Regions from separate parts of the Tatumella sp. UCD-D_suzukii genome, predicted to be linked through region 1. Evidence: predicted binding sites of a transcription regulator. Region 1 holds the regulator's gene; each other region holds the start of a gene.
What was found. Region 1 encodes Fur, which represses iron uptake genes when iron is present. Its sites were predicted from a motif close to ATAATAATGAGAACNACTATCAA; they were not measured.

Region 1 (7,679 bases):
GCTTACAGGAAGACGGTGATGACTCTTCTGTGACGACCGTACAATATTATGATCGTACCAGTTTTATTAATCCCTGCCTGCCATCAGCGCAGCGGTTCGTCAGCAAAATCATGAATGAACTTATCGCAATGCACCGGGAAGCAGGGCAACCACTGGAAACCTGGCATTTCGGCGGTGACGAAGCAAAAAATATCTATCTGGGGCCGGGATATACCGATAAAAATCATCCGCAACCCGGTAAAGGTCAGCGTGATTTGAGCCTGCAGGATAAGCCCTGGGCGAAGTCTGCCAGTTGCCGTCAGCGGATCCAGCAGGGGGAGGTTGGTGACTTTACACATCTGCCTGGCTGGTTTGCACTCCAGGTCAGCCAGCTGGTGCAATCAGCGGGGCTGAAAAATATGCAGGCGTGGCAGGACTGACTGAAAGCCATCAGTTCAGCCAGTGAATTTGCAACAGGAACCGTGACTCTTAACTTCTGGGATCCACTGTATTGGGACGGCGTGAATTCGGCCGGTGAATGGGCAGAGAAGGGGTATCGGATCATTGTTTCTTCGCCGGATTATCTCTATCTCGATATGCCCTATGAAGTTGATCCGCAGGAGCCGGGATATTACTGGGCAACCCGTTTCAGCGATGAACAGAAAATCTTTACCTTTTCACCGGATAATCTGCCCATGAACGCAGAAACATCGACCGACCGTGACGGAAAAGTCTTTTCAGCCACAGGTCAGGGCAGGTGGCCGGGGGCTGCGGGGATGTCGGCCCAGGTATGGAGCGAAATCGTCAGAACCGACGAGCAAATGGAATACCGGCTATACCCGAGGTTGCTGGCCGTTGCAGAAAGAGCCTGGCACAAAGCTGACTGGGAACTGCCGTATCAGCCAGGGAAGACCTTTGAAAAAGGTAAAACCAGGCATGTTAATCAGCAACAACTGCAGGCAGACTGGAACCGCTTTGCGACACTTCTGGGGAGGTCTGTTTTACCGACGCTGGATACTGCAGGTATCAGCTACCGGATCCCGGTACCAGGGGCGCGTATCCGTAACGGGGTGCTGGAAGCAAATACCTCTCTGCCGGGCGTCAGAATTGAATATTCCACCGATGAGGGGCAACACTGGATGGATTATCAGGAGCAGCAACCGCCGGCAGTCACCGGTAAAATTCTGGTGAGGTCCCGCAGCTCTGACGGACTCCGTAGCGGAAGAGTGGTCAGTCTTCAGGCTGACTGATGACGGGCTGTCGCCACGTCCGCCTTTCAACGGAAGTGGCGACAGGAACCGGATTATTTCTTCAGTTTACTGAGGGGACTCATCGATACAGGATCCTGCAGTGAAACAGGATCCTGTTCCGGTAGCGGGGCTTCACCCGGAGTGTAAGGGCGCAGCCTGCGGATCCGCGGACGAAGGATCACACCCGGCATGGCGCGTAACTTACGGCGTAACTGATTTTTAGCCGGACGTTCGTGATAAAGCTTCAGAACAATGACCGAGAATGCCAGTAATGCGGTTAAGCCGTTGGCTGTCATCACGGGGACATCGCTGACGCGGAAGCCGTACCAGGTCCAGCAGGAAACGCCGAAAAACAGTGCAGACCACATCCCCAGCGATAGAGCTTTGGTATCCCGGTTACGGATAATATGCAGTACCTGCAGAAAAAACGAACCGGTGGTTACCCAGGCCGCGACGGTTCCCAGAGCGACAGGCCAGGGAGAAAGGAAATAGGTCGCCAGTAACGCCAGCATCGCGGTAACCACTACAATATAAACACTTTTCATGGCTTATCATCCCCCATTATCTTCAACTGTTGCTGCATATCGTCGATCGTACGGGTCAGGTCTGCGATGAATTTCGGCTCTCCGGCCAGAGACCCTAACAGCTTTTTCTGGCCCGCAAAGGCCGTAACCGGATCAACACTGGCAAAAATTGCTTTGAAATCGACACTACTACACGCTCTGTCCTGATAGTCAAAAGGCAGGGAGTGGTTCGCGACCTTCTGCATAAACAGGAAATATAACGCGACCAGACGTAGCGTTGCCTGCGGTGTTTTCCCCTGCTGATAGCGGGCTTTCAGGGTCGGAACAATAAACTCATGCAGTTTGGCAATACTGTCAGAAGATACCCTCTGACAGGTATCACGTACCCGTTCGTTACCGAAACGTTGCAGCACAGTCTGACAATAGCGGGTTAAATCAATCGGTGAGTCGCCCAGTGCCGGGATGACATCCTGACTGACATACTCAGTGATCCACTGACGAACTTCGGGTAACAGGCTCTGGTCAATATAGTCCTTACCGAGCAATCCTCCGGCCCAGGCAATACCGCTATGGCTTGCGTTCAGTACGCGGATTTTAGCTTCTTCGTAAGGGATAACATCATCTGCAAATTCCACACCTGCCTTTTCCAGCGCCGGACGTCCGGCAATGAAATCATCGCGCATCACCCATTGTGTGAATGACTCACAGCTGACAGGGGCATTGTCATCGTTGATCCCCTGTGCGCGCAGGCGTTGCAACAGTCCGTCATCTGAGGCGGGTGTGATACGGTCGACCATACCGTCCGGGGTACTGATATTCTGTTCAAGCCACCGGGCTAATGCGTCATCCTGACGGGCAGCAACAAATTCTGTTAACCCGCGACGGAAACTTTCTCCGTTACTGCGCAGGTTATCGCAACTGAGCAGCGTAACCGGACCTGCGTTATTCTCCCGCCGGGCAGTCAGGATCTTATAGAGAGCACCATACAGGGTAACCGTGTCTGCGGTACCGGCAAGATCACTTTGTATAGGTGCTGCATTCAGATCCAGATGGCCGTCATCAGTCAGAAAATAGCCACCTTCGGTGACGGTAAAAGAGATTATTCTGGTTTCAGGGCGGGAACCTTCACTGACGACTGCCTGTATTTGCGGGTCCCAGAGGATGACATTACGAATTGCTGAGAGCGTGTGGTAGGCAATATTGCCTTCAGGAGAGATAACTTCGAGTGTGTAACGCCCTTGCTGTCGGGCCAGATGTTTGAGTGTCTGCTGTGTGCTGCTGTTACGAATATTTGCCAGTGAAATAGACCAGAGGGTATCACCGCTTTCATGTAACTCATTCAGATACCAGCACTGATGAGCCCGATGAAAAGCACCTGCACCCAGATGCAGCCAGACCGATTGTTCAGTTCTTTTTGTAGTCAAATGCATTCCTTAATCTGTAACAGATAGTCATAATGTTACTGGTAACCTTAACATGAATATTCGGCAGATTAAAATTACAACAGCAGGGGAAATGACGTTAAGGGCAGGGAATGAGACAGCGGGGTGGTGTTTTTATATTTAAAATCAATTAATTACAATTATAAGAAATTGCTATCGTTATCTGATGACAATAAAAAACCGCGACAATGCCGCGGTTTTGAGCGGATGACCGGGAAGTCACCGGCGAAAGACACTCGCTTTTCCAGCCGGTTACAGGCTGCTATCAACATGACGAAAATGCTTATTTATCGTTATGTAAGGTGTCGTCTTCGCGGCAATCACCCGTAGTACAGTGACCATACAGGTAGAGACTGTGGTTGGTCAGCTTAATGCCAAAACGTTTAGCAATTTCACGCTGACGCTGTTCAATTGACTCATCGCTGAACTCAATAACCTTGCCACAATCCAGGCAAATCAGATGGTCATGGTGCTGCTGTTGGGTCAATTCAAAGACTGATTTACCGCCTTCGAAGTTATGACGCGTTACGATACCCGCATCATCAAACTGGTTCAGTACGCGATACACCGTGGCCAGACCAATTTCTTCGCCCATATCAATCAGGCGTTTGTACAAATCTTCCGCACTAACGTGATGGCATTCAGGTTCCTGAAGAACTTCCAGAATTTTCAGTCTCGGAAGCGTGACCTTCAGACCGGCCTTTTTCAGTGCGGAGTTATTGTCAGTCATGCAGTTATTGTCCTGTTACTTTTGAAAATGACTTTGGCAAAGCGCCATGAAGTTCGGTAATGACCTTATTTTTTTTGATTCATTATAGAACCGAAGTATCGAAATTGAAACTACAGGCCCGGGCCGGTTTTCCCTGAGGAAAGGTCGCGGAACACCGTGAAATGCAGGCCTGTCAGGGATAGTGACAATCTGATACAAAAAAGATATTCCCGGAAATCGCACGAAAGGAAAAATACAAGCGTCGACATCGGGAAATAGCTCAGAGCCCGCTGGTCATTTTAGCCGGCTCTGCAGATGCTGAAGTGAACACTACCACAACTGATACAAAAAACCCTACTAAGCGTTGAGGATTTCTTTCAGTTGCAGTTCATCGGAAATTTGCGCGACCCATTGGCTGACACGTTCGTTGGTCAGTTCAGGCTGGCGGTCTTCATCAATGGCCAGGCCCAGGAAGTGTTTATCATCGGCCAGCCCTTTGGAGGCTTCAAAATGATAACCCTCTGTCGGCCAGTGACCAACGATGACTGCACCTTTTGGCTCGATGATGTCCCGCAGTGTGCCTAATGCATCACAGAAGTATTCCGCATAGTCTTCCTGATCACCGCAGCCGAACAGGGCAACCAGTTTGCCGTTAAAGTCAATGTCTTCCAGAGTCGGGAAAAAATCGTCCCAGTCACACTGCGCTTCACCGTAGTACCAGGTCGGGATCCCCAGCAATAGAATATCGAAAGCGTCCAAATCTTCTTTGGTACTTTTAGCGATGTCGTGCACTTCAGCAACGTCTTTACCCAAGTGTTTTTGGATCATTTTTGCGATGTTTTCAGTGTTACCGGTATCGCTGCCAAAAAAGATGCCTACGATTGCCATGTGGGGTTAACCTCTTGAATCTTAAAATCAGATGAATGTAATTTCCGTACAGATGCGCGAATAATAGCAGACCTGAGATGTGGGCGGTACTTGTAAACGAGTCAGATTTATCCCTGAGTGCGCAACACAGATTTAACGCTTTTTCAGCTGCGCCAGGATGATTTGTTCGATGAGTTCGCTGCGACTCAACTGTTGTTCTGCCGCCAGTGAGTTCAGTGCATCGACCACATCACTGTTCATTTTAAGCTCTACCCGCTGTAATCCGCGCACTCTGTCCCGTTTTAGCTGGTTGCGTTTATTTATGCGTAACTGTTCGTCACGGGAAAGCAGACTGGTTTTAGGACGACCGGGTCTGCGTTCATTCGCGAATAAATCGAGCGTAGTACGATCCGTATTTTCTTTTGCCATGATTTTTGAAACTGAACACCTGCGATGTATCAGATACACGCAGCATAGTGATGAATGAATACGGTTATCATGCTAAAAGCACACGATAAAATTTTAGCGCGCAATCATACTCCAGTGAGATGACAGACGCCAATGTTAAAACGCGGCCAGCCCCTGATTTCAGGTGACGGACATAAAACGTCGCACAGCACTGATGACGGCATCAGGCTTTTCTGCATGCACCCAGTGACCCGCACCGGCAATAATATGGGCTTTTGCTGCCGGGAATTGAGCCAGAAGGGGCTCCCGATAGTGATTATCCAGATAAGAGGATAAGGCACCCCGAATAAAGAGGGCAGGGCCAGGCCAGGCAGGACACTCTTCCCAGCCGGAAATGGTCGTGTAATTATCCCAAAGTGCAGGAACATTGAATAACCACTCTCCCTGACGGAATGACTTCAGCAGGAAATTAATGACCATGTCATCCTGCAGCAAAGGACGCATTAGTTGCGCTGCAGCTTCCCGTTGGGTGATACCCGCTTCGCTGACGGCCTGCAGTGCTGCAAAAATAGCATCATGCCGACGGGTCTGATAATTGACGGGGGCGATATCAATAATTACCAGTCGCTTGACCCGTTCCGGTGCCAGGGCTGTCATCGCCATGGCTATTTTCCCGCCCATGGAATGGCCTATCACATTCACCTGATCCAGGTGATGGTTATCCAGCGTCTGCAGCATATCCTGCGCCATGACCGCATAGTCCATCCCGGCGGCTCGCGGAGAACGGCCATGGTTACGGACGTCCACCTGTAATACTGTCCTGTGCGGATGCAGGCTGCGGGCCAGCACACCAAGGTTATCCATACTGCCAAAAAGGCCATGGATCAGCAGAACAGGGGATGATTCTTCATCAATTTGTGCAGATTGCAGACGACTGTTTAAAATCATGGCAAAGTTCTTACGGTTGGACCCCGGGCTTGGGGTATCATGGTTTACTATTCAGGAAATCCGGCAGGTGATTTTAAGGCATATTCTGACTTTTACGTGAACGGTAATTCAGTTCTACCTGCTTGTCTCTGTTTAAATTTACAATCAACTGGTAATTTACCGGGGCAGAATATCAGATTATTTCCGGTATACTGCCATTATTCGGAATTTTACATTAGCCATAACAGTACGGAAAAAGATGAAAACGATTGAAGTAGACGATGAGCTTTATCGCTATATTGCCAGCCATACACGTCATATCGGCGAAAGTGCCTCCGATATTTTGCGCAGAATGCTTAAAGTTTCTGAGCAGGCAATCACTGATACCTCCGATAAAAAGGCTGACAGTAAGGAAACTTCGCTACTGGTCAGTGCGCGTGCTGAAACGCGCCCGCAGGATCGTGTTCGTACCGTGCGTGAGTTGTTATTGTCCGATGAATATGCGGAACAAAAGCGCGCCGTTAACCGCTTTATGATGGTGCTGTCGACGCTTTATAGTCTGGATCCCGGGGAGTTCCGTCAGGCAACAACGACGATGCAGGGACGTACACGCGTCTATTTCGCCGGTGATGAGCAGACGCTGTTACAAAGCGGCACCCATACTAAACCGAAACATATTCCGGGAACACCTTACTGGGTGATCACCAATACCAATACCGGCCGCAAATGCAGCATGATCGAACACATTATGCAGTCGATGAAGTTTCCTCAGGAACTTGCTGACAAAGTTTGCGGGACTATTTAATCCGAACTTAGCGTTAGGGAGAAACGGCAATGGCCAGTCACCCACGGGCAGGGCAACCTGCTCAACAGAGCGATCTTATTAATGTCGCGCAACTGACATCACAGTATTACGTGCTGAAACCGGATCTGTCTGACAGTGACCATGCAGTGAAATTCGGCACTTCCGGTCACCGTGGCAGTTCCGCGCGTCAGAGTTTCAATGAGACGCATATTCTGGCGATTGCCCAGGCGATTGCGGAAGAACGCAGCAAAAACGGTATCACCGGGCCTTGCTATGTCGGGAAAGATACCCATGCGTTGTCTGAACCGGCGATGATCTCCGTACTGGAAGTCCTGGTCGCTAACGGGGTGGAAGTGATTGTCCAGCAGGACAATGGCTATACGCCGACCCCGGCTATCTCTAACGCAATCCTGCAACATAATAAACGTGGTTCAGCGCTGGCCGACGGGATTGTCATTACACCGTCGCATAACCCGCCGGAAGACGGAGGGATTAAATATAATCCACCGAATGGCGGCCCGGCAGATACCAATGTAACTAAAGTGGTTGAAGCCCGTGCGAATCAGTTAATCCGGGACTCTCTGAAAGACGTAAAACGCCTGACTCTGGCGGAAGCCAACACCCGCGGACTTATTCGTGAAGAGGATCTGATCCAGCCTTATGTGGAAGGGCTGGCGGATGTTATTGATTTTGATGCTATAAAAAAAGCGAATCTTACGCTGGGCGTTGACCCGTTAGGTGGCTCCGGGATTGCCTACTGGCAACGTA
Region 2 (7,679 bases), on a different contig from region 1:
GCACCTCACCCATATCTTCGCTGGTGATGACGTGGGTCCCGCGGTCGCCGGCCACATTCCCTTCGAAGACCATATAAAGATTGCCATCTTTAGGGTCGATAAACGGGCTCGGGTCGCGAAAGCCCCAGTATTCATTTTGCTCTTCTGTCTGATAAATAAAACCATCGGCAGAAAAGAGTTCAATCACCTCTCTGAACCCGGAAAGCGTTACTCCGTTGCCATCGGCAGCGATCTTACCCTTAACTTTAACAATCGTCGCGCCGGGGGTGACACAGGTATAATAGAGTTCAATGTCACCCTGCTCGTTGAGCAGGACAGGTGTACCGGCCCATTCCCGGGTGGTCGGTGAAACGCCGTCCGGCATGACACGGCCACCGTAAATCCAGTTTTTGCTGTCTTTGGAATACCAGAAGCAAATGCGTGCGCGGCTGTGGCGATTGACCCAGTCACTGTCGATATCGTAGTTGCCATCGGCATCGGTATAGACCTCAGGCTGGCGTTCTGCCGTCAGCGTAAAAATGACAGACCAGCCATTCACGGAAACGATATTACCGTCATATTTTTTCAGCGGCATGGTGTCCCAGATAAATACTTCATCGCTCATGACCGGAAAATCAATACCGACCAACGGCTGTGTGGTGGTGGGATCATCAGAACGAACTTTAAGGGCGTCAGCACGGCTCCATGCAGTAGTTTTCACTTTATCTATTAAATTTTTCATATTAAACCTCCGTAATTGAATGAGGTTTAATAAAATCATGCACCCGAAAATAATTAAAACGGATTTAATTTTGTAATGCACCACACAACAGACATAATTAAAAAAAGGGCTGTGTTGTTGTGTAGTGAGTGACAGACCAGAGAATGATGGCGCTGGCCGGGTATATAAATAAGTATCTACAGCCAGATAAAAAGCAGATAGAATCTTTAATCTATTATCAGCCATTAATGTAGTGATTGATCATTTATACCTCTACATGTTTTAAAATTATTCAGTAAAAATAGGTGGTACTTATGATGCGTTGCCCGATCTGTAACAAGCCGGCTCACACACGTACAAGCCGTTACTTAAGTGATACGACCAAGGAAGCATACTATCAATGTCAGGATATTACCTGCTCATGCACCTTTAAAACGATAGAGAGTCTGGAGAAAATTATATGTGCTCCGATGGCGGATCAGGAACAACGAATAATGGCTGCATTATAGGAATAGTCTTAATAACGATTTTTCCACTGAACTTTCCATCAATATTGTAAGCGCTGATAATAATCAGAGATGTCGTATGGAAAATATTTTCCGACGGCATATTCGCGGAAGCTTATCAATAATTGATCAATATTGTTTTCTGTAGGGTTAAACCGCGTATGCAAAATATACCGCGGTTTAACCCTCTCCCTGTAATAATGTAAATTACTCGTTATTATTTTGTTTTGTTGATGGTCCGGCAGGCCCGGAGCCTGACGGTTCATCCTGTTTTTTACAGAGCACCCCGGTTCCGGTTCTTCGTTATTCAGACGACCGGCTTTATGCGGTGAAGATCGCATACAAACCCTTAGGGTGCACCGTTTCCTGTCCGACGCTGACCCCTGAAGGTTTCACCTATCCTCCGCACTGTTCATTGAACTATCTCCCGCACGATCCATAACACTCTCTCCCGTACTGTCCCGCAGCAGCATCCGGCATCTTTACTCTTTCCTGACAGACTTAGTGTTTAAAAAGTGTAAATGCAGTTGATAATTATTATCATATTGATGTAGATTCTCATCCAAGAATAAGTGGCTGATATTTGCACAGTTTATTCCATTGAGAGGAAAGTCATTCGTTTGCATTCACTTGCCGGCAAACGACATTTTTGGCGTGTCTGGATACTGATAATTATGTATAAATTTCTGACTCAGGGTAAATTGAAACCCGCATTGTTCAAATTCACCGCGGTGGCATTGTCCGTTCATTCGGCCTGTACTTTTGCCGCAACCACAGCGAATACTGCCGGCGAGGCCGGGAGTTCTGAACAGCAACTGACCGTCACGGCTACCCCGTTGCCGTTGCGTGCAGATAATCAGAAAACGATAACGGCTGATCAGATGCAAAAACAGGGAGCAACGGACTTTGGTACGCTGATGCGCTATCAGACGCTGGTCAGTGCTACCGGAGCCAGTGGCGGCTCCGGTAACGGAAAAAGTGGTTTTGACCGCGGCGGCTACACCGGCTACAACATCCGCGGTCTGGAAAGTAACCGTGTCGGCATTGATGTGGATGGGGTGGAACTCCCGTCGGCTACCGGGCGTGGCTATGTCGGACGTACCGGCGTGAATACTTTCGGTATCGGTCGCGATTATATTGACCCGTACCTGTTTGGTGTAATGAATATTGATGCAGGAGCGACAGCGGTATCACAGCCGAATACCTCTATCGGCGGCATGGTTTCCTTCCGGACTAAATCCCCGGACGATTATCTGAACCCGGAAAAGCCGGCCTATTTCGGTTACCAGTCAGATTACGATTCTTCAGATCGGGGCTGGCACAACGGGATCACTGCGGCAGCCGGTGATGAAGAACTGCGCGGGATTTTTGTCTATAGTCGTCGTGACGGCCAGCAAACCCGTAATAACAGCGGTACCGTTTCTGCGTATCCGGAGAACTGGCATTCCGACGCCTTCCTGACCACCGGCATCTGGCAACCGAATGATCAGCATAAGCTGACCGGAACGTTCAGTTACTATGATAAAACCACCCATACGCATTATGACACCTGGGATTCCTCCGGCGCGGAAGTGATCGGTACCAGTCATCAGTCCGGGGAAACCCGTCGGTTAGGTGTCAATCTGCAGGATGAATATACCCCGTATAATGACTGGATAGATTCCCTGACCACCCGGGTTAACTGGCAAAAAACCCAGGCGCATGACAATACGCTGGCACCTTATGATACCGGGGTGATAGGCCGTACCTACTCGGACTACAATACGAACTCTCTGGGGTTCTCCAGCGAACTGCGTAAAACCCTGGGTCGCCATGAGCTGAGCGGGGGAGTGAACGCCGGTCTGGAAAATACGGCGCGTCCGTTCGCTCAGTCACCGGCTCCGCTGGTGTACTTCTCAGTCATGCAGCCGCAGGCTGACAGCCGGAGCACGACCCTCGGTGCTTTCCTGCAGGATAAAATTAACTTTGATCTGCAGGGCCATAATTTCGCGATCACACCGGGTGTTCGTGTCGCCTATCAGAAAACCAAACCACAGAATCTCTCTTCTCTCGCCGCGGGGAGTTCAGTGCTGACCACTGAGGATCTGGAGACCTTATACGGTTCAGGCACCAGCGATACCGAGGTCTTACCGTCCCTGACGCTGCAATATTCGTTAACTCCGACGCTGCTGACTTATGTTCAGTATAAACGCGGGGCCGAATTCCCGGATGCCAGCCAGTTGTACGGTTCATGGAACCTGGGTTCAAGCTATGCAGGAACCCAGCAATATGCACTGATCGGTAACCCGTCACTGAAAACAGAAACCAGTAATAACTTTGAGTGGGGCCTGACCGGGCAACTGAACCCGGGGGTGACCCTGAGCGGCTCGGTCTTCTACAACCAGTACGATAACTTCATTGCGTACACACGTTATACCCGCAGCGGCTCCCCGGAGGCGTTTACCCAGGTACCATCGAATATTTATACGATTTATCAGGCTGAAAACCGCGATAAAGCCTTTATCTATGGCGGAGATATCAGTGCGAAATTCCATATCGGTCATTGGCTGGAGTCTGCTGAAGGCCTGAGCACAACCCTGGCGCTGGGTTATACCAAAGGTGAGTCTAAGTCTTCACTCAGCGGTGATAGCTACACCGATCTGGATAGCGTAGCGCCAATGAAGGCAGTGGTCGGTGTGGCATGGGATGCACCGTCAGGCGTCTGGGGCAGTGCAGTAACGGCGACGTTTGTGAAAGGGAAACAAGCCAGCGAGACCACGCGTAATACCGTCACGACCGGTCCGGTGACCAGTACAGAAAGCCCGTATTTGCGTATTCCGGGTTATGGCCTGATGGATGCGACCGCTTACTGGCGTATCACAAAAAATGTCAAACTGAGCGGCGGGATCTATAACATTACTAATCGTAAATATATCGATTACCTCAGCAGTCGTGATCTGAAAACATCGACCGCGCAGAACAACAATGATATTGCATTAGCCGTGATGCCGGGCCGGACGTATCAGTTAGGTCTGAACGTTGATTTCTGATGATCCATTATCCGCCCTGCCATGGCGGCAGGGCACTCAGGGAACAGAGAGCAGGAGAAGTTATGACAACCCTTTATCAGCATTATCTGCAGTTAAAAACCGAACATCCGGGATGTTATGCCCGGGATCTGGCGAAAATGATGGGGATCAGTGAAGCTGAGCTGACGCAGGCAAGGGCAGACGAAGCGCAACCTCTGCGGGCAGACTTCCCGGCGTTACTGAATGCGCTGAAAAGTGTGGGTGAAATTAAAAGTATTACCCGCAACGAATATGCAGTACACGAACAGATTGGCACCTTTGATAACCTGCATCTTGGTCCGCATGCCGGGCTGGTATTAAACCCGCGGCACCTGGACCTGCGTTTTTTCCTGGCAAAATGGCACAGTGTTTTCAGCCTGCAGGAGCAGAGCACCCGCGGCGAACGCCACAGTATTCAGATCTTTGATAGTCAGGGCGATGCCGTGATCAAAATCTATGCCACCGGGAATACCGATCAGGCGGCCTGGCAGCAACTGATCACTGATTTCCGTCAGCCTGGACCTGCGGTGATCTCTCTGAACCAGGCACCTGCCCCTGCGTATGCAGAACAGATTGATGCGTCACTGATAGAGCAGGAATGGCGGGAAATGACCGATGTACATCAGTTTTTCCGTCTGCTCAGCCGTCATAATATCAGCCGGCAACAGGCCTTTGCGGCGGTCAGTGATGATCTGGCCTGGCGGGTAAATTCCGGGGCACTGGCACAGATCCTGACGCTTTCTAAGGAGGCAGGTAATGAGATTATGATCTTTGTCGGTAACCGGGGCTGCACACAGATTTTTACCGGTCAGGTGGAAAAACTTGAACCGATGAAGGGCTGGCTGAATATCTTTAATCCCCGCTTTACCCTGCATTTACAGGATAAGCAGATAGCTGAAAGCTGGATCACCCGTAAACCCACGGTGGACGGACACGTCACCAGCCTGGAGTTATTTGCCGCGGATGGCACGCAAATCGCGCAGCTCTACGGACAGCGCAGTGAAGGGCAGCCGGAGCAGGATCTCTGGCGTCAGCAAATCGAATCACTCACAGGGGTATAATGGCATGAGATTTTTTGGCCTGATGCTTTGTTTGCTGGCATTACCTGTTTTTGCCAGCCCGCGGGTGGTTTCCATTGGCGGAGATGTCACCGAAATCGTCTATGCACTGGGCGCCGGTGACCAGCTGGTGGGCCGTGACAGTACCAGTATCCATCCGGCACAGGCCGAAAAACTTCCCGATGTCGGCTATATGCGCCAGCTGAATACCGAAGGTATTCTGGCGTTGAAACCGGCGGTGGTACTTGCCAATAACCAGGCGAAACCCTCACAGGTTCTGGAACAGCTATCGCAGGTCGGGGTGAACGTGGTGCATGTTACCGGCGAGAACAGCCTGCCGGCCATTCTGCAAAAAATTACGACGGTTGCCAACGCCCTGCATAAAGAAGAGGCCGCAAAACCTCTGTTACGTCAGGTCCGTGAACAGATACAGGCATTGCCGACCCGGCCTTTGTCGATCAAAGCGTTGTATATTATGGCCAACAGCGGTATGACCACCCTGGTGGCGGGTAAAGAGACGGCGGCAGATGTGGCGATGCGCAGCGCCGGGCTGAGTAACGTGATGGGGAATGTCCCTCACTACCAGAGCCTGTCGGCGGAGGGCGTTATTGCCGCGGCTCCGCAGGTCATTCTCATCGACCGTCGCGGTGTGGCTGCCCTGGGGGGAACAGACAAATTGTGGCAGTTACCTGGACTGTCTATGACCCCGGCCGGCCGGGATCACCGGGTGATCATTATTGACCAGGTGGCGCTGCTGGGCTTTGGTCCGGAGACGCCGGGAGCTATCCTGCAGCTGCGTCAGGCGGCAGAAAAGATCCATGCGGAGTAACCGCCGTACTTTCGTCTGGCTGCCGGTGATGGGGGGGATCCTGCTGGCAGCCTTACTGATTTCCAGCCTGTCCGGGGCTTTACCTCTTTCTCTGTCCACCGTCTGGCATGCGGATCCTGATAGCCTGACCCGGAAGATATGGCTGAATATCCGCTTGCCCCGGGTGTTGCTGGCGGCGCTGGTCGGGCTGGCTCTGGCCGTCTCCGGTACCGTGATGCAGGGATTATTTCGTAACCCGCTGGCCGACCCGGGATTACTGGGGATCAGCAGCGGGGCGGGCCTTGCCGTGGCTATCGCCCTGATTATTCCGTTTTCCCTGCCTTCGGCCCTGGCCCTGTGGTTACCGATGATGGCGGCGTTTATCGGCAGCCTGCTGGTCACCGTGCTGATCTTTCAGCTTAGCCGGTTTACCGGCGGACATCTGTCCCGTTTATTATTGTTTGGTGTGGCCATCAATGCAGTGTGCGGGGCAATCGTCGGTGTACTGTCATGGGTAAGTAATGATCAGCAGTTACGTCAGCTATCGTTATGGGGCATGGGGACACTTTCTCAGGCACAGTGGCCGGTGATCCTCGTGTGTGGTTTACTCATTCTGCCCGCCACCTTCGGGACAGTATTCTTTTCACAGCGACTCAACTTACTGCAACTGGGTGAGGAAGATGCCCATTATATGGGGGTCAATGTCCGCCGTACGCAGCGACAGTTACTGGTGCTGAATGCCTTACTGGTGGGGACTGCCGTGTCTGTCAGCGGGGTCATTGGCTTTATCGGGCTGGTGATCCCCCATGTGATGCGAATGTGTTTCGGCAGTGATCACCGCACTGTCCTGCCGGCATCGGCGCTATGTGGCGCTATTTTACTGCTGCTGGCCGACACGCTGGCCCGTACGATAGTGGCCCCGGCCGAAATGCCGGTCGGATTGCTCACCAGCCTGATTGGCGCACCGTGGTTTTTCTGGCTGATTATTCGTCGTCAACGGGGGAGTGATGGTTCTTAACCTTGAGGCGGATAACCTCATTCTGAAACGCGGGCCAAAGACGTTGTTGTCAGGGGTATCGTTGCAGTTATCGCCGGGAGAAATGGTCGCACTGATAGGCCCGAACGGTGCCGGAAAATCCACATTACTGCGGGTGCTGAGTGGTTATCTCTCTCCGGACAGTGGCGAGTGCCGGTTACAGGGAAAAGCGTTGACCGCATGGGAAGGGCGCTTGCTGGCACAGCAACGTGCGGTCATGCGCCAGCAAAGCGACCTGACTTTTTCACTGTCCGCAAGGCAGGTCATTTGTCTGGGCAGGGCTGCCTGGCCCCGCTATCAGCAGGATGACATCGTGGCAGAGGTGGCCGGACTGACCGGTTGCGGCGGCTTACTGGATCGCAGTTATCTGCACTTATCCGGCGGAGAACAGCAGCGGGTTCAGCTGGCCCGTGTGCTGGCACAACTCTGGCGTGACGGCGAGCCACAGGGATTTCTGTTTCTTGATGAACCCACCTCGGCTCTGGATCTCTACCATCAGCAACATATTCTGAGGTTACTGCATC
Region 3 (7,679 bases), on a different contig from region 1:
CGGACAGTTCAGGTGTCAATGTTCCTTCAAATACAGGCAACCGGAATCCGGTAAGGATACCAAATCCGGTAGTGATTGATCCATTGCCGGAAGATACCCGTATTGATGCTACAACCACCCCGGCACCGGAAGAGAAAAGCTTTGCGGATTATATTCTTATTCTGCCATTGCCGTATATTCCACCGATTTATATTTATCTGAGCAAGCCACCTGTTGAGTTTTTGGAGGTGGAACCTTACGATAATTTCAATAACCGTTCACGACAAGGGGAATATCATGCGGATCATATTCCATCAAAAGCGGCTGTGGAACTGTATCTGGAGAGAGAATATCCCGAGTTAGATTCGGATCAAATTAAAGTATTATCAGGTAAAGTTGCTGCTGTTATAGTTCCAGTGGAAGTTCATCGAAAAATCAGTGCGACTTATGGGGGACGTAATCAGACACAAAAGGAACAGGATTCTTATGACCTCCGAACAGCAGCAGATAAAGATTTTGATATTGAAACACCAGCATTAAAAAAGCATGGTGCGACAGATATACAGCTAGAAGAAGCGAGAGCTAAAATTCATAAAATTAATGATGAACTGGGGTTGTACAAATGACAGTAAATGTAGAGAATTTAATTCGCGGCCTGGGGGAAACTTATGAAAACCTACTTGAGGCTGGGATTCTTCCATATAGAACAAAACCGACAGGTGCTCCCGGATCCCCTAATTTAGGTTTGGAAATGGCAAGAGAAGGTATTTTTTTGTCATTCAAACGTACAGGTAGTATTCTCAAAAGCATTACGCTAAGACTTCAGCATGAACCGATGAAAAATTGGGTTTTTCCGAATGAGATTCCATCGCCTTTGCAAAAGCATATGACTCGTCAATGGGTACATGATACTTTTGGTGAACCAGATAATTCTGTTCCCCCGAAAACCGTAATGAAAATAACTATGGGATGGGTTGATAGGTTTGCTATTGAGGATTTTCATATCCCAATAACAATGCAAATTCGTTACGACATGCAAGATAAAGCCGAAGCCGTGACTTTCCTCCCAACTTCAGATCTTCGTTGGTAGTTTTCACTTAAGCGGCATATCGGTATTCACTCAACGAGGCAGAATAAATAATATGGGCGATAAAAAATTATTATCTGATTATACAGAAAGCGAGTTTTTAGATTTAGTTCGTAAAATTTTTAATGCTGAAGGCCTTACAGAAGAGGACGATAATCGCCGGGTCAGGGAGTTTAGGCGACTTGCTGAACATCCATCAGGCTCCGACCTTATCTTCTACCCGGAGGATGGGAAAGATGATAGCCCTGAAGGTATTGTTCAGGAAGTTAAAGAATGGCGTCAGGCGAATGGTAAATCGGGCTTTAAGAGTTAGGCCAGGGTGGTGAGGTCTATAACGTTGACAACTATGGTAGTTACAACACCCCGGCGGCATATTGATATTCATAGAGGTATATAGTTTGAATACTTTAAGCGATTACTCAAGAGGCGAGTTCATTGCATTGATTGCAGAAATCATTAGTGATGAGGGTTCAGAAGCTCATCAGGATGAGCTTTCAGAGCGTTTCATTAAACTGGCAGAGCATCCAGCAGGATCAGATTTAATTTATTATTCTGAGCCGGGGGATCAGACTACACCGGAAGCCATAGCAGAAAAGATTCAACAATGGCGTCAGAAAAATGGTAAATCAGGTTTCAAAAGCTAAGCACGAAACCATAAAAAATTAGTTGGCCTTTTATCTGTCCCTTATAAGAAGCACAGATAACCCACTATGCTGCTTGAGTTCTTCATTCCTATGGCATTTATGGAAACTGGCATTACTCTTGCCATGCATGCGACATAATTTAGGTACCGGAGTACCCGCTTCCGCTTGCTTAAGAATGGCGATGATCTGGCTGTCAGTAAAACGTGATCGCTTCATAGAGATCCCTCTGAATTCAGGTTAGTAGAGAATTCTACTTATGAACACACCGGTTTTTCGGGAGGATTACCGTTTTTACTGAACGAGGGTGAACCTGAAGAAAGGGATAACCAACGGATAAAAAGCAAAAAACCCGCTTAAGTTTCCTTAAGCGGGTTTCTTAAATATGGCTCCTCTGACTGGACTCGAACCAGTGACATACGGATTAACAGTCCGCCGTTCTACCGACTGAACTACAGAGGAATCGTCGTGAAGACGGGGCGAATAATAACGAGGCAGTGCAGGGTTGTCAAAGATGTTTTTCGTCCGGGGTCTCTGTTTGACGATAAAAGAGACAAACCTGCGAAAAAAGAAACAGTTCGGAGAAAAAATATGCCGCTAAATATGAAAACTCCCGGTCTGGCCGGGAGTCGGAAGTTTACCTGTCAGCGTACCCGCCGGTCAGAACGGTGCATCAATATCCACCACATCGATCAGTTTATGGTTAACAAACTCTTTTAGTCCCAGGCCGAGTAATTCACGGCCATACCCTGAGCGTTTCACGCCGCCGAACGGCAGATCGGCTTTAACCATGGTCGGGTGGTTGATAAAGACCATTCCGGTAGTGATTTTTTTAGCCAGTGCATATCCGTAGCGGGTATCGGCCGTAAATATTGAGCCTCCCAGTCCGAAGTGCGAGTCGTTGGCAATACGCACAGCATCTTCGTCGTCTTTAGCTTTAATAATCATTGATACCGGGCCAAAGAACTCTTCATACCAGGCGGGGTTATCCGGTGTCACGTTGGTCAGTATTGTCGGCTGAACAAAAGCGCCTTGCTGCGGTACTTTCTCACCGACTTCAGTGGCGGTCGCGCCGTGTTTCACGGCATTTTCAATCTGTTTCCGCACGCCATCCGCAGCCCGCTGCGATGAAAGAGGGGCCAGTTGCGTGCTGCTGTCCATCGGGTCACCGGCTTTCAGTGCAGCGACACCGGCTGTGTATTTTTCCAGGAAGGTGTCATAAATTTTTTCGTTGATGATCATCCGTTTGGATGACACACACACCTGACCGGCATTCCAGTGACGTCCGAACACTGCCCATTTGACGGTCTTATCCAGTTCCGCATCGGCCAGTACCACAAAGGCATCCGTACCGCCCAGCTCCAGGGTGGATTTTTTCAGATATTTTGCCGCTGTCTGCGCCACGCTGGCCCCGGCCTTTTCTGACCCGGTCAGGGCCACGCCGTGCACGCGCGGATCCTTCAGCACATCCTCAATTTTATTGTGGGGCAGGAACAGATTGGTGAATCCGCCGGCAGGCAACCCGGCATCCAGCATCAGTTGCTGAAAGGCTTCGGCACACTGAGGTACGTTGGAGGCATGTTTCAGCAGCAATGTATTACCGGCGGCCAGCTGTGGCGCCAGAATTCGGGCAATCTGATAGAACGGGAAGTTCCAGGGTTCGATGGCCAGGATCACCCCCAGAGGCTGGTGAACCAGTACGGCTTTACCTTCCGCCGGGTCAGCGACCGGCAGCGGCTCATCCGCCAACAGCTTGCCGGCATTTTTAACGTAATATTCGAAAATAGCAGCAGATAATTCCACTTCGGCTTCAGCTTCAGCAAGAATTTTACCCATTTCCAAAGTGATGATTTTGGCGAATGTCGTTTTCTTCTCTCGCAGGATATCTGCGGCTTTCTGTAAGACGGGCACGCGTTCTGTGATGGAGAGTTCACGCCATTGTTTAAAGGTTTCATCGGCGCGGGTGATTGCGGCAGCGATGTCGCTGTCGGTTGCGTCCGCAAATGTTTTGACTGTTTCACCGGTGTAAGGATTAATGGTTGAAAATGGCATAAAGCGTACCTTCTGTTAGCCGGGCTGGCGTACTGCCTCAGTCCGGAGGGGTATTTTTCCCCGGGTTGTCATTACTCTTTTCTTAAGTGATTTATAAGCAAAGATGACCAAATATTCCAGATGGCACGCTCTATTGGTGCTATAGGTCACATTTTTTCTGTTTTTTCAGGCGATTACCCTTATGATTTTAAAGGGTATGCCGGCCTCTCTTCGGGGACAGAAAAGCCTGTTAAGGTGCAGAGGTATCGGATAATAACGGCAGACCAGGCCGGCCTGCCGGAAAGGCGGATTATCTTACATTCCCGTGGACTGACGGACTCAGTTCAGGGATATGCGTACAACGCTGTCAGGGCCTTTGGTCGACATATCTTTATTGAAGTCCTGCTTCACGGTGACATACAGGGTATTACCGTCCGGAGAAACCAGCAGACTGTTCGGGTGACTGCTAAACGACCAGTGATGTTTTACGGCATACGTGGTGCCGTCCAGTACCAGCACTTTCTTCGATTCACGCTGGCTGATATAGACCTCGTTGCGTTTTGCATTGAATTTGATACCCAGGGCATCTCCCGGCAGACGTTTAATCACCTTACCGGTATGTTCATCAAAGACCAGAGTCGTTTTTTGTTTTGAATCATCGGTGACAAACAGGCGTCCTGTGGCAGGATCTTCAGCCATATTCAGGAACAAATACGCTTTGCCATCTCCCGCCGTCAGGCGTTTTTCGATTTTATGGCTGTGAGGATTAATGACCAGGATTTCACCGCCACCATTGGCGGCATAGATTTTGTCCGTCAGCGGTGAATAAATGATCCCGGTGACCCATTTACCGGCATTTTTGATTCGGGTCTTCAGGCGGAAGGTCCCGGTATCCACGACGGAGATAAAGCCCGGATCGGCTACCGCCCCTACGTATAACTCATTGCCGTGCCATAAGATTTCACGTGCGCCCACGGCATCACCGTCTTTATCTTTACCCCCGAACATCAGGCGCTGCAGCACCTTACCGGTCTGTGCATCGACTTTTGAGACTCCGCCATCCAGCGTATTTGTGGTGTAAAACACCTTGCCTTGCGCATCGGTCGCCATGCCGAAGTTTTTCAGATCGGTGTGAGTTTCGCCGATCACGTTCAGCGTGCGGGGATCAAGGCGGTACAGCACGCCACCGTTCACATTTTTAAAGCTTTGCGCACTGGCGACATACAGAACACCCGCGTCCTGCGAATAGGCCATTTCATACAGCCCGTCGCCTAATTCACGCTGAGTCAGTGACTGATCGACCGGCGCTTTTTCCGTGGCGCTCACGGCCGGTGCTTGTACTTTACCGGCGGGGGCCTGGCAGGCAGTCAGGCCGAAGGTCGTGGCAATAGCAACAGCCAGTGCAGCGTTACGCGCGCTGAATAATGGTCTCATTCTTAGCTCCGGAAGGGGGATAGGCAGCGCTTAGCGCTGACTTTTATTATCGAATTAGTAAAAAGAATGAGAAGCATACGCATTAACTATTGGGAAGTAAATCTTACTCTGCTTCTGGAGACGGCGGGAAACAGGAGTGAGGAATAATCACTACCGGCTCAGCGTTTTACCGGGCCTAAGTTTAAAGAATGCTTCTTGATCAAAAGGATAGATAAAAATGCCTGCGGTTTTTATTACTCGCACACAAATTGTTATATTTAGAAATACAACTTTTTAATATTTCCTGAAAAGAAATAATTATCATTATCCTTATCATTCTTTGTCCGGTGGCAGATGAGGGGCTTCTGCCACCGGGTCAGCATTATAACAACGTCCGTCATTCATCTTTGTCAGGGGATAACATGTCTTGCAATCATCATACAGTGGCAGGAGACAGCATTCTGCCGCTTCACCGTCGTACGTTTCGTGTCTCATTACTGGCCATTGCTGTTCAGTGTTGCCTTACATCACTGACTGTGCAGGCTGCAGAAAGCCCTGCCACACCGGCCACGGAAGGCAATACGTCCGACCTGGTGGTCACCGGAAATCCCGCGGCCGCCGGTAGTGCGAAGAAAACTGATTATACGGTACAGACCACCCGTGCCGGCACAAAGATGCTGATGACACCGCGGGATGTCCCCCAGTCACTCAGCGTGATCACTCAGGCAAGAATGAAGGATCAGGATCTGCAATCCATCGGCCAGGTTCTGGCCAACACCACCGGTGTTTCGGCGGATCTGGTGGACAGTGAACGTTCAGATTATTACTCGCGAGGCTTTAAAATCAGCAGTTTTACCTTCGATGATATCCCCACCTCGGTGAATGATGACTGGAACTTTGGTGATGCCGCTTCAGACACGGCGATTTACGACAGAATCGAGGTAGTACGGGGGGCCACGGGCCTGATGACCGGAGCCGGAAATCCCGCCGCCTCGGTCAATATGGTCCGTAAACAAGCCGACAGCAAAACCTTCACCGGAAATCTGACCGCCAGTTATGGCACCCGGAATAATCAGCGTTATGTGGCGGATCTTTCCGGGCCTCTGAATGCGTCCGGCTCACTGCGTGGCAGGGTGGTGACGGGCTATCAGGATCAGGACAGCTGGCTCGACCGCTATCATAAAACCAGTAAGTTCTTTTACGGCGTGGCAGAGGCTGACCTCAGTGAACGGACAACGCTCTCGCTGGGCTATGATTATAATGATACCGAAACCGGTAACCCGACCTGGGGGGGCTTGCCGGATTTCTACAGCAACGGTGACTTAACGCATTATCGCCGCAGTCTCAACTCTGCCGCTGACTGGACGCGTTATAACACCAACTCGCACAAGCTGTTAGCCAATCTGGTGCATCATTTTGATAACGGCTGGATATACCGTATCAACGGCACACATGCGATCAGTACCTTTAATGACAAACTGCTGGATGTGATGACCTACCCGGATGAGGATACAGGGGAAGGTGCGACCGGTTTTGGTAGTAAGGATCGCGGACACCGTTCCCTGGACTCGGTCGATACCTATGCCAGTGGACCGTTCAGTCTGCTGGGGCGTGAGCATCAGTTAATGGCAGGGATCAGCTATAGCCGTCAGCATAATGCCACTTACAGTCAGGACGGCATTACGGATGCGGATAACTATGATATCTCAGCTGCCGATATGGGGGTGTTTGATAATCACTGGAGCGGGAATATTGGCGAGCCTGAATGGCAAAGCTGGTATGTGAATGCTAATGATATTGTCCGGCAGAAATCGGCCTATACGGCGGCACGATTCTCACTGGCTGACCCGTTGACACTGATCGCGGGTGCGCGTTATACCCAGTGGAGCACCGACGGAACCAGCGGGAATATGGCGAAAAATAATATTACCCCGTATGCCGGCCTGGTCTATGACATCAACGATGCGCTGTCGGCTTACGCCAGTTATACCTCCATCTTCCTGCCACAGACTTACCGGACGGGGTCCGGTCAGACACTGGCTCCGGTGACCGGCAAAAGTTATGAAACGGGTCTGAAATCTGACTGGCTGAATGGCCGGCTGACGGCGACCTTCGCGGTATTCCGCATAGAACAGAACAATGTCGGTCAGGAAGAGAACGGGGTCTACGTCAATAACAGCACCGAACAGGCTTACACCGCGGTTAAAGGCGCCGTCAGCAAAGGGGTTGAGTTTGAGCTTAACGGTGCGGTCACGGATAATCTGGAAATGACGTTTGGCGCGACCCGTTATGTGGCACGCGATGCTGAAGGGCGTTTTAACCCGGAGCAACCACAGACGTCCCTGAAACTCTTTGCCCGCTACCAGGTGCCGGCGTTACCTGATTTAACCCTCGGCGGAGGCGTTAACTGGCAAAACCGCATCTTTGACGATGTGACCGGTGCGGACGGTGAGACCGTACGGGTGTATCAGAGCAGTTATCCGCTGGCGAGTCTGTTTGCCCGCTATCAGTTAACACATCAGGTCTCG
Region 4 (7,679 bases), on a different contig from region 1:
GCGATGAGCAGGGATATAAGGACCAGCCACTTATCCCAGGATACATCGAGCATAATGATTCCTTTTGTCACAGGTTGATAAACGAAGGTATTGACTAAAAATAGCAGTGAAAAACAGAACAACTCCCTGGCACAATGAAAATCATCGTTGCGAAAGAGAATGTCATGACTTATTAAGTGATTGAATCAATCCGGCACTGCGCCAGCGCAGACAAGTACGGCAAGAACTGTTGCACGCTGACGCCCTGTAAAAAAAGTCTGCTAATTAATCATAGTACGTCATACAATCTGGCATTAACAAATCTTAATTGATTCCGGACGCCAAAAATATCCGCATACAATGCAGGGAGTATAAAACGGGGGTGACGGGAACATTTATTCCATAGCCTCCTGCGCTGACAGATCACAGCAGACAGCGTCAAAGAACACTTATTCACACACGTTCAGTGTCACCGATTTCTGTTTCAACGGATAACGTCTGACCAGGTCACCGATACACAGTGTGCTGATCAGCAGGTGGCAAACGTCAGGTAAACTTATCGGAAGGAATGTGCCTGCAATGGCGGTCGCATGTAACAATTTACCACCAATAACAATAAGAACTGACTGTATAAAAAAGGCCTCCCTTTTCAGAGAAGCCCTTCACTCACTGGACACATAACCGGCAATCAATGGGCCGCGGATTCCAGCCCCATCAGCCCGACTTTCAGATACCCGCCCGCGCGCAATTCATCCATAACGCTCATCAGGGTCGCGTAATCCACATCTTTGTCTGCCTGGAAAAAGATGGTGGTATCTTTGTTACCACTGGTCAGTGCATCAATGGACGCCATCAGTTGTCCGGCAGAGACCGGCTCATTGCCGACATACAGCGATTTATCTGCTTTGATACTCAGATAGACCGGCTTTTCAGGGCGTGGTGCAGGCTTACTGGTAGAGGCCGGGAGATTGACCTTAACATCTACCGTCGATAACGGGGCCGCTACCATAAAAATAATCAGTAATACCAGCATGACGTCGATAAAGGGCGTCACGTTGATCTCACTCATTTCGCCATCGTTTTCCACATCTTCATTCAGACGCATTGCCATAACGATTAACTCACCCGCAGTTGTTGGGCAGAGGTACGCGCCGGAGTACTGTTCACCGCACCCTGATTCAGATCGAGGTCACGGCTCTGCAGCAGCAGTACCTGCGCCGCGGTATCACTCAGAGACGCTTTATAACCGGCAATCATCCGGGCGAAAAAGTTATAGATAACGACTGCCGGGATCGCCGCCACCAGGCCGATAGCCGTTGCCAGAAGAGCTTCTGCAATGCCCGGTGCGACCACCGCCAGGTTGGTGGTCTGCGTTTTAGCTATCCCGATAAAGCTGTTCATTATGCCCCAGACCGTACCGAACAGCCCGATAAACGGAGCAACAGAGCCGATAGTGGCCAGAAAACCGTTACCGCGTGAGGCAAAACGGCCAACTGAGGCGACCTTACGTTCCAGCCGGAAACCGGTGCGTTCTTTAATCCCTTCCGGTTCATGACTTCCGGCAGAGAGATCCCGTTCGTCCAGCGCTTCCGCAATCAGTGCCCGGCTATGACTACTGGCCGGGAACGTCGCAGAGACATCCACGGCCTGTTGCAGAGTCCGTACCTCTTTTAGCGCCTTTTGTTCTGCTCTGAGCCGGCGTTTGGCTGCACTCAGTTCAGTAAACTTACCGAAGAATATCGCCCAGGTCACCACTGATGCGAGTAACAGACCAATCATGACAATTTTTACAACAATATCGGCATGCTGATACATGCCCCAAACGGAAAGATCCGTCTGCATAAGATCATTGGCTACCACGTGTGCGACTCCATATAACCGTTTAACAACCTGCAATATCACCGATCATACCAAATCACAGCTTAATTGATAGTGGTTATCATTAGTATTTACATCCTGAAGTGCCTGCCCCCCCACGGGAGGCCTCTGCCGCCGTCATTATGCTGTCATCAGAACCCCTTATTCTGTGACAGGAAACGATCAGGTGAATTTTTCTCGTGATCACTGGCCCGGGCACCTTTTCATGTTAACGTGTCACTCAGGGTTATACTGGCAGAGCAGAGAAAAATGACTAATAACACTTCAGATAAAAAGCTGGAAACGACACTGATCAGCGCAGGCAGAGGCAAACGCTATACCGCAGGCGCGGTAAACAGCGTCATTCAGCGGGCATCATCGCTGGTTTTTGAGACTGTTGCCGAAAAAAAACGAGCGACGGCGGGCCGCACACAAGGTGAGCTTTTTTACGGGCGTCGCGGCACCCTGACTCACTTTGCACTTCAGGAAGCGATGTGTGAGCTGGAAAATGGTGCAGGGTGTGCCCTTTATCCTTGTGGCGCTGCCGCCGTGACCAACGCCATTCTGGCGTTCGCTGAAAGCGGCGACCACGTTCTGATGTGCGGTTCCGTGTATGAACCCACCCGCGACTTCTGTAACACTATCCTGCGTAAGCTTAACGTCGCCACCACCTACTTTCCTCATACCTCCGGCAGTGAAATTGAGCAATGGGTCCAGCCGAACACCCGTATCGTTTTCCTTGAATCTCCGGCCTCCATCACTATGGAAGTGCAGGATATTCCGGCCATTGTGGCCGCAGTCCGCAGGAAAGCTCCGGACGCCATTATTATGATGGATAATACCTGGGCGGCCGGTGTACTGTTTAATGCACTGGATTTCGGAATTGATATCTCAATCCAGGCAGGCACTAAATACCTGATAGGTCACTCCGACGGGATGATCGGTACAGCGGTAGCAAATGAGCGCTGTTACCCGACCCTGCGTGAAAATTCTTATCTGATGGGGCAGATGGTGGATGCAGATACGGCCTATATGACCTCACGGGGCCTGCGTACCCTGTCCGTCCGTCTGCGACAGCATGAAGAAAGTAGTCTGAAAGTCGCCGAATGGCTGGCAGAACGTGAAGAAGTCTGGCGTGTCAATCATCCGGCGCTGGCGCAGTCACCGGGCCACCGCTTCTGGAAACGCGATTTCACCGGCAGCAGCGGTCTGTTCTCATTTGTATTACGGGAACAACTCTCTCAAGAAGCGCTGGCCGATTTCCTGGATAATTTCAGCCACTTCAGCATGGCCTATTCATGGGGCGGATTTGAATCGCTGATCCTCACTAACCAGCCGAAAGAAATTGCAGCCATCCGTCCTCAGGGAGAAGCACTGTTGCCCGGCACTCTGGTACGTCTGCATATCGGGCTGGAGAATGTCGATGACCTGATTGCCGACCTGGCGGCGGGTTTTGAACGTCTGGCACGTCATCGGGGATAATGCACTGGCCTGCAAACAAATGAGAGGGTGATGCGGCTTTAACCGCCCTGACGGGCAGTTATTGCGGCGGCTCTGCGGTAATGATTTTATAACGAGACGACTGATGAGTGCTTTAAATGAGGTAGTCCTGGCTCTCTGGCATCAGGATTTTGCCGTTCTTGCGGATCCTCAGAGTGTATGGATTGTCTATGCGGTAATGTTTACCCTGCTGTTTCTGGAAAACGGCTTATTGCCTGCAGCCTTCCTGCCAGGTGACAGCTTACTGTTACTGGCCGGCGCTCTGATTGCCAGAGGCGTGATGCACTTTATTCCTGCGCTGGTGCTCCTCACCACAGCAGCCAGCCTGGGATGCTGGATGGGGTATCTTCAGGGGCGATGGCTCGGGAATTCCCCGCTGGTGCAGGGCTGGCTGAAACATCTGCCGCCCCGTTATCATCAGCGGGCCGGGGAGATGTTTCAGCAGCATGGCCTTGCGGCACTGCTGATTGGCCGTTTTCTGGCCTTTGTCCGCACCCTGCTGCCGACCATGGCGGGCATTTCGGGACTGAGCAATACCCGATTTCAGGTGTTTAACTGGCTGAGTGGCCTGCTGTGGGTGGTGATCCTGGTGACTCTCGGCTACGGGATCAGTCATGTGCCGCTGATCCGGCGACATGAAGACCAGGTGATGACCGTCCTGATGTTAATCCCGCTACTGCTACTGGTCAGTGGCCTTCTCGGGTCACTGATCCTTATCCTGAAAAAACGCTATCACAACGCCGGATAACTTCCCGGTATCGCTGTTGATTGAGGGCCTGTTCGGTACAGGCAGGCCCCCTTTTCCTCCGGCCCGCAACATCATACCCGGTATTATCTGAGAGTGACCGCCCTGCCCGGTAAAGACGGCAATAACAAGCTACACTCAACCCCGTGCCACCGTAATCATGCAATACCCAAATACCACGGAGGAGAACAGTATGTCCGGACAACCCTTTGTCAGACTCAATGACGATTGTCTTATGCCTCAACTGGGATTAGGCGTCTGGCAAGCCAGCATTGAACAGACGCGCCATGCCGTTATCCATGCCCTGAAGACAGGATACCGCTCTATCGATACCGCATCCGTCTATCAGAACGAAGAAGGTGTCGGTCAGGCTCTGCAGCAGAGTGACCTGCCCCGGGAAGATCTGTTTATTACCACCAAACTCTGGAATTCAGATCAGTTACAGGCCCGCGAGGCACTGGAAACCAGCCTGCAAAAGCTGCAACTTTCTTATGTGGATCTCTACCTTATCCACTGGCCCTGTCCGCAGAATGACAATTTTGTTGATGCCTGGAAACAACTGATTGAGTTACAGAAGCAAGGGCTGACGCGCAGTATCGGTGTCTGTAATTTTCAGCAGGCCCACCTGGAACAGCTTATCCGCGAAACCGGTGTGACCCCGGCGATTAATCAGATTGAGCTGCATCCCCTGTTCCAGCAACGTCCGTTGCATGCCTGGAATGATTTGCATCATATTCGCACAGAATCATGGAGCCCGCTGGCACAAGGCGGTGAAGGTGTCTTTGACCAACCGCTGATCCTTCGCCTGGCTCAAAAATACGGAAAATCGCCAGCACAGATTGTTATCCGCTGGCATATTGATAGCGGGCTGGTCGTGATCCCCAAATCAGTGACCCCGAAACGGATCGATGAGAACTTTGACGTCTTCGATTTCAGTCTGGATAAAAGTGAGCTGAGCGAGCTGGCTGCGCTGGATGCAGGAAAACGCCTGGGTCCGGAACCCGAGAGTTTTAATAAAGTGTAATACGCTGACCGGCGGCTATCCCGCCGGTCATTTCAGGAAGCATCAGGATCAGTTAATCGCCTGCTGAACCATAAGCTGACCGGCCACGCCGCGGTCAGCCAGTTCAAGATTCTGGCTGTAATAAACAAACGGAAAATGCTCAGAGGAACTGTGCGGGAAAGTGACCAGTAATTCCACGGTACCGTCCACCCAGACCGTATCTTTCCAGCCCCGATCTTCTGCCATCGGCGGCGCACCGTTAATACTGCTGATAAGAAATACCGCGCCCTGAATATGGAAAGGTTGCGGATGATTAGCCTGCACCGTCCAGCGTTCAGTCGTTCCCTGAGTCACCACCGTATCAATACGCATCATATCCCAGGCACTACCATTGATGCCGGGCGGAGAATCATCCAGACGGATCTGGCGGCTGCCGGTGACGCTACTCTGCTGAGCCGGACCGTTCAGTTGTGTCGGCAAATCATTAGTCACCAGAGGCAATAAACCGGTCGGACGCAATGTCAGCACCAGCGTCGAGGTCAGAATAGAGGATGGCTGGAAGATACCCTTGATACGTTCAACAAAGGTCGCCGCGGTACCGGCAGTGATTGAAACATCATTGCCTTGCGAAAGATCGACCAGCACTTCCCGGCGTTCCCCCGGGGCCAGCGCCAATTGCTGTACCATGACCGGCGCGGGCAGAAAGCCCTGATCACCCGCAATCACGGTAAAAGGCCGGTTATCACTGAGTTGCAGCTGATAACGACGGGCATTGGAAGCATTCAGCAGACGTAACCTGACCCAGCCGCGCGATACATTCACATAGGGCTTCTGCACGCCGTTCACCAACAGAACATCGCCGTAAAAGCCTTCTTTCGCGTGACTGTCGTATTCCGGTGACCCGAAATTATCCAGTCGTTTGTCCTGAATGATCAGCGGAAAATCATCAAGACCATAATGTTTGGGTAATGCCAGAGATTTACTGTTGTCATCTTCAATCAGCCACATGCCCGCCAGGCCATTGTATACATGGGGAGCCATAAGATGTGGCGTATCGGCATGATACCAACAGGTCGCCGCAGGCTGGCGGACCGGCAGTACCGGTGCCCAGTCAACGTTCGGCGAAATCTGCCGGGGAGCCCCGCCATTCAACGCGCCAGGTACCTGTAATCCACTGATCGTCATAGAAACCGCCTCCTGCAAGCGGTTACTGTAAATCAGCTTAACATCATCACCATTTTTTACTCGTACGGTCGGCCCCAGATAACGGCCGTTAAAGCCCCATACCGGCGCTTTATTCCCGCCACTGAAGGCCCAGTGACTCGACTGAAGGGTAAGAAATAGTGGTTGTCCGCGCCGGGATTCCAGCAAAGGCGGTACCGGTAAGGGATTCTCTCCGCGTTCCTCGGCCTGTGCTACCTGCGGTAATAATGTCGTACCCGCGACGGCTGCAGCGGATAACTGAAGGAACTGACGCCTGCTAAAAGACATAATGCTTCTGACCTTATACTTATTAACGCCCCACGACAAACGACCCACATTTTTTCTGACCACTTCAGCCAGCGGTCAGATTATCTTTTTTCTTCCTGACTACGACGGGCAACCTCTGCATTCAGCTCTTCCAGTCTTGCCGCCATTAATTCACGGCAGTGAGTCGCCAGCTTCCTGGCGGACTGACCTTCAAACTGTTTGATATCGACAGGTGGCAGCATTTCAACAATCACCAGACCATTATTCCAGCGATTAAACTTAATTTTATCATGGGTATCTGAAACAACCACCGGGATGACCGGAACGCCGGCGGCGATAGCAGCATGAAATGCCCCGGTTTTGAACGGCAGCAGACCACGGCCACGGCTACGGGTTCCTTCCGGGAACATCCAGAAAGAGATCTCTTTTTTCTTAAATTGTTCGACCACATCACTGATGGTGTCGTGGGCTTTACTTTTATTATTGCGATCGATCAGCAAATTACCGGTCAGCCAGTAAAGCGGTCCGAAAAAAGGGACCCATACCAGGCTTTTTTTGCCGACGGTAACTGTCGGCGGCTGGACCATATTGGCCGCGGTGATCATGTCATAATTATTCTGGTGGTTAGCAATATAGATAGCATTACCGATTTTTTCAGCCCCTTCCGGTTTTCGGGACTCGATCCGCAGACCAAAAATATTGTGCAGCCAGCCAAACGCATGGGCAAAAGTCGCCACATGGCGAGGGTTGCGGGGAGAGAAGCAACACCACAGACATCCGCCTACACAGACGATAACCGAATAAACAAAAACGAAAAGGGCGCGCAGAACTAACAGCATAACAACCTCTTAATAGTGGCCTGCTCCGGAGCATCCTGAAGACAGGCCTGAATATCACAACGCTGGCCGTAGGTCATCGCTGTGGTTACCCTGATATACTTTTCAGCCGGCAAGTATAACGTTTTTTTTTCAGTTCGCAGAATCTGCCGGCAGAAATATCAATCGGTTAATTCTCAGAAGACTCGCTGTCATCCTTAGTCCAGGCCTCTGCCCGTGACGGCGCATCCACTTCCACCCGATCAATCCGTTGTAACCCGCGAGGTAACAGCGTACCGCGACGACCACG

Region 2: the regulator Fur is predicted to act here: its motif matches at 1,734-1,756, upstream of CG67_RS16220 (TonB-dependent receptor domain-containing protein).
Region 3: the regulator Fur is predicted to act here: its motif matches at 5,466-5,488, upstream of fhuE (ferric-rhodotorulic acid/ferric-coprogen receptor FhuE).
Region 4: the regulator Fur is predicted to act here: its motif matches at 1,906-1,928, upstream of exbB (tol-pal system-associated acyl-CoA thioesterase).

What each region holds. Positions count from the first base shown of each region.
Region 1 covers NZ_JFJX01000029.1:1,243-8,921, reverse strand. Annotated here, with positions in the region: partial or broken gene CG67_RS06400 (family 20 glycosylhydrolase) at 1-1,229, shown strand, start outside; gene CG67_RS06395 (SemiSWEET family sugar transporter) at 1,283-1,774, opposite strand; gene dalD (D-arabinitol 4-dehydrogenase) at 1,771-3,177, opposite strand; gene fur (ferric iron uptake transcriptional regulator) at 3,479-3,925, opposite strand; gene fldA (flavodoxin FldA) at 4,262-4,792, opposite strand; gene ybfE (LexA regulated protein) at 4,925-5,200, opposite strand; gene ybfF (esterase) at 5,360-6,127, opposite strand; gene seqA (replication initiation negative regulator SeqA) at 6,366-6,911, shown strand; gene pgm (phosphoglucomutase (alpha-D-glucose-1,6-bisphosphate-dependent)) at 6,941-7,679, shown strand, end outside.
Region 2 covers NZ_JFJX01000067.1:245,542-253,220, forward strand. Annotated here, with positions in the region: gene CG67_RS16210 (glycoside hydrolase family 68 protein) at 1-721, opposite strand, end outside; gene CG67_RS17710 (ogr/Delta-like zinc finger family protein) at 1,015-1,209, shown strand; gene CG67_RS16220 (TonB-dependent receptor domain-containing protein) at 1,881-4,235, shown strand; gene CG67_RS16225 (hemin-degrading factor) at 4,298-5,314, shown strand; gene CG67_RS16230 (hemin ABC transporter substrate-binding protein) at 5,319-6,140, shown strand; gene CG67_RS16235 (iron ABC transporter permease) at 6,130-7,137, shown strand; gene CG67_RS16240 (heme ABC transporter ATP-binding protein) at 7,127-7,679, shown strand, end outside.
Region 3 covers NZ_JFJX01000004.1:25,182-32,860, reverse strand. Annotated here, with positions in the region: gene CG67_RS02205 (S-type pyocin domain-containing protein) at 1-605, shown strand, start outside; gene CG67_RS02200 (DUF6392 family protein) at 602-1,069, shown strand; gene CG67_RS02195 (bacteriocin immunity protein) at 1,122-1,379, shown strand; gene CG67_RS02190 (bacteriocin immunity protein) at 1,465-1,710, shown strand; partial or broken gene CG67_RS17800 (transposase) at 1,807-1,926, opposite strand; tRNA gene CG67_RS02185 (tRNA-Asn) at 2,094-2,169, opposite strand; gene CG67_RS02180 (NAD-dependent succinate-semialdehyde dehydrogenase) at 2,368-3,759, opposite strand; gene CG67_RS02175 (YncE family protein) at 4,078-5,172, opposite strand; gene fhuE (ferric-rhodotorulic acid/ferric-coprogen receptor FhuE) at 5,574-7,679, shown strand, end outside.
Region 4 covers NZ_JFJX01000054.1:33,677-41,355, reverse strand. Annotated here, with positions in the region: gene CG67_RS12160 (bifunctional diguanylate cyclase/phosphodiesterase) at 1-53, opposite strand, end outside; gene exbD (TonB system transport protein ExbD) at 668-1,090, opposite strand; gene exbB (tol-pal system-associated acyl-CoA thioesterase) at 1,096-1,821, opposite strand; gene metC (cystathionine beta-lyase) at 2,107-3,318, shown strand; gene CG67_RS12140 (DedA family protein) at 3,422-4,084, shown strand; gene dkgA (2,5-didehydrogluconate reductase DkgA) at 4,275-5,105, shown strand; gene ftsP (cell division protein FtsP) at 5,154-6,575, opposite strand; gene CG67_RS12125 (1-acylglycerol-3-phosphate O-acyltransferase) at 6,656-7,393, opposite strand; gene parC (DNA topoisomerase IV subunit A) at 7,560-7,679, opposite strand, start outside.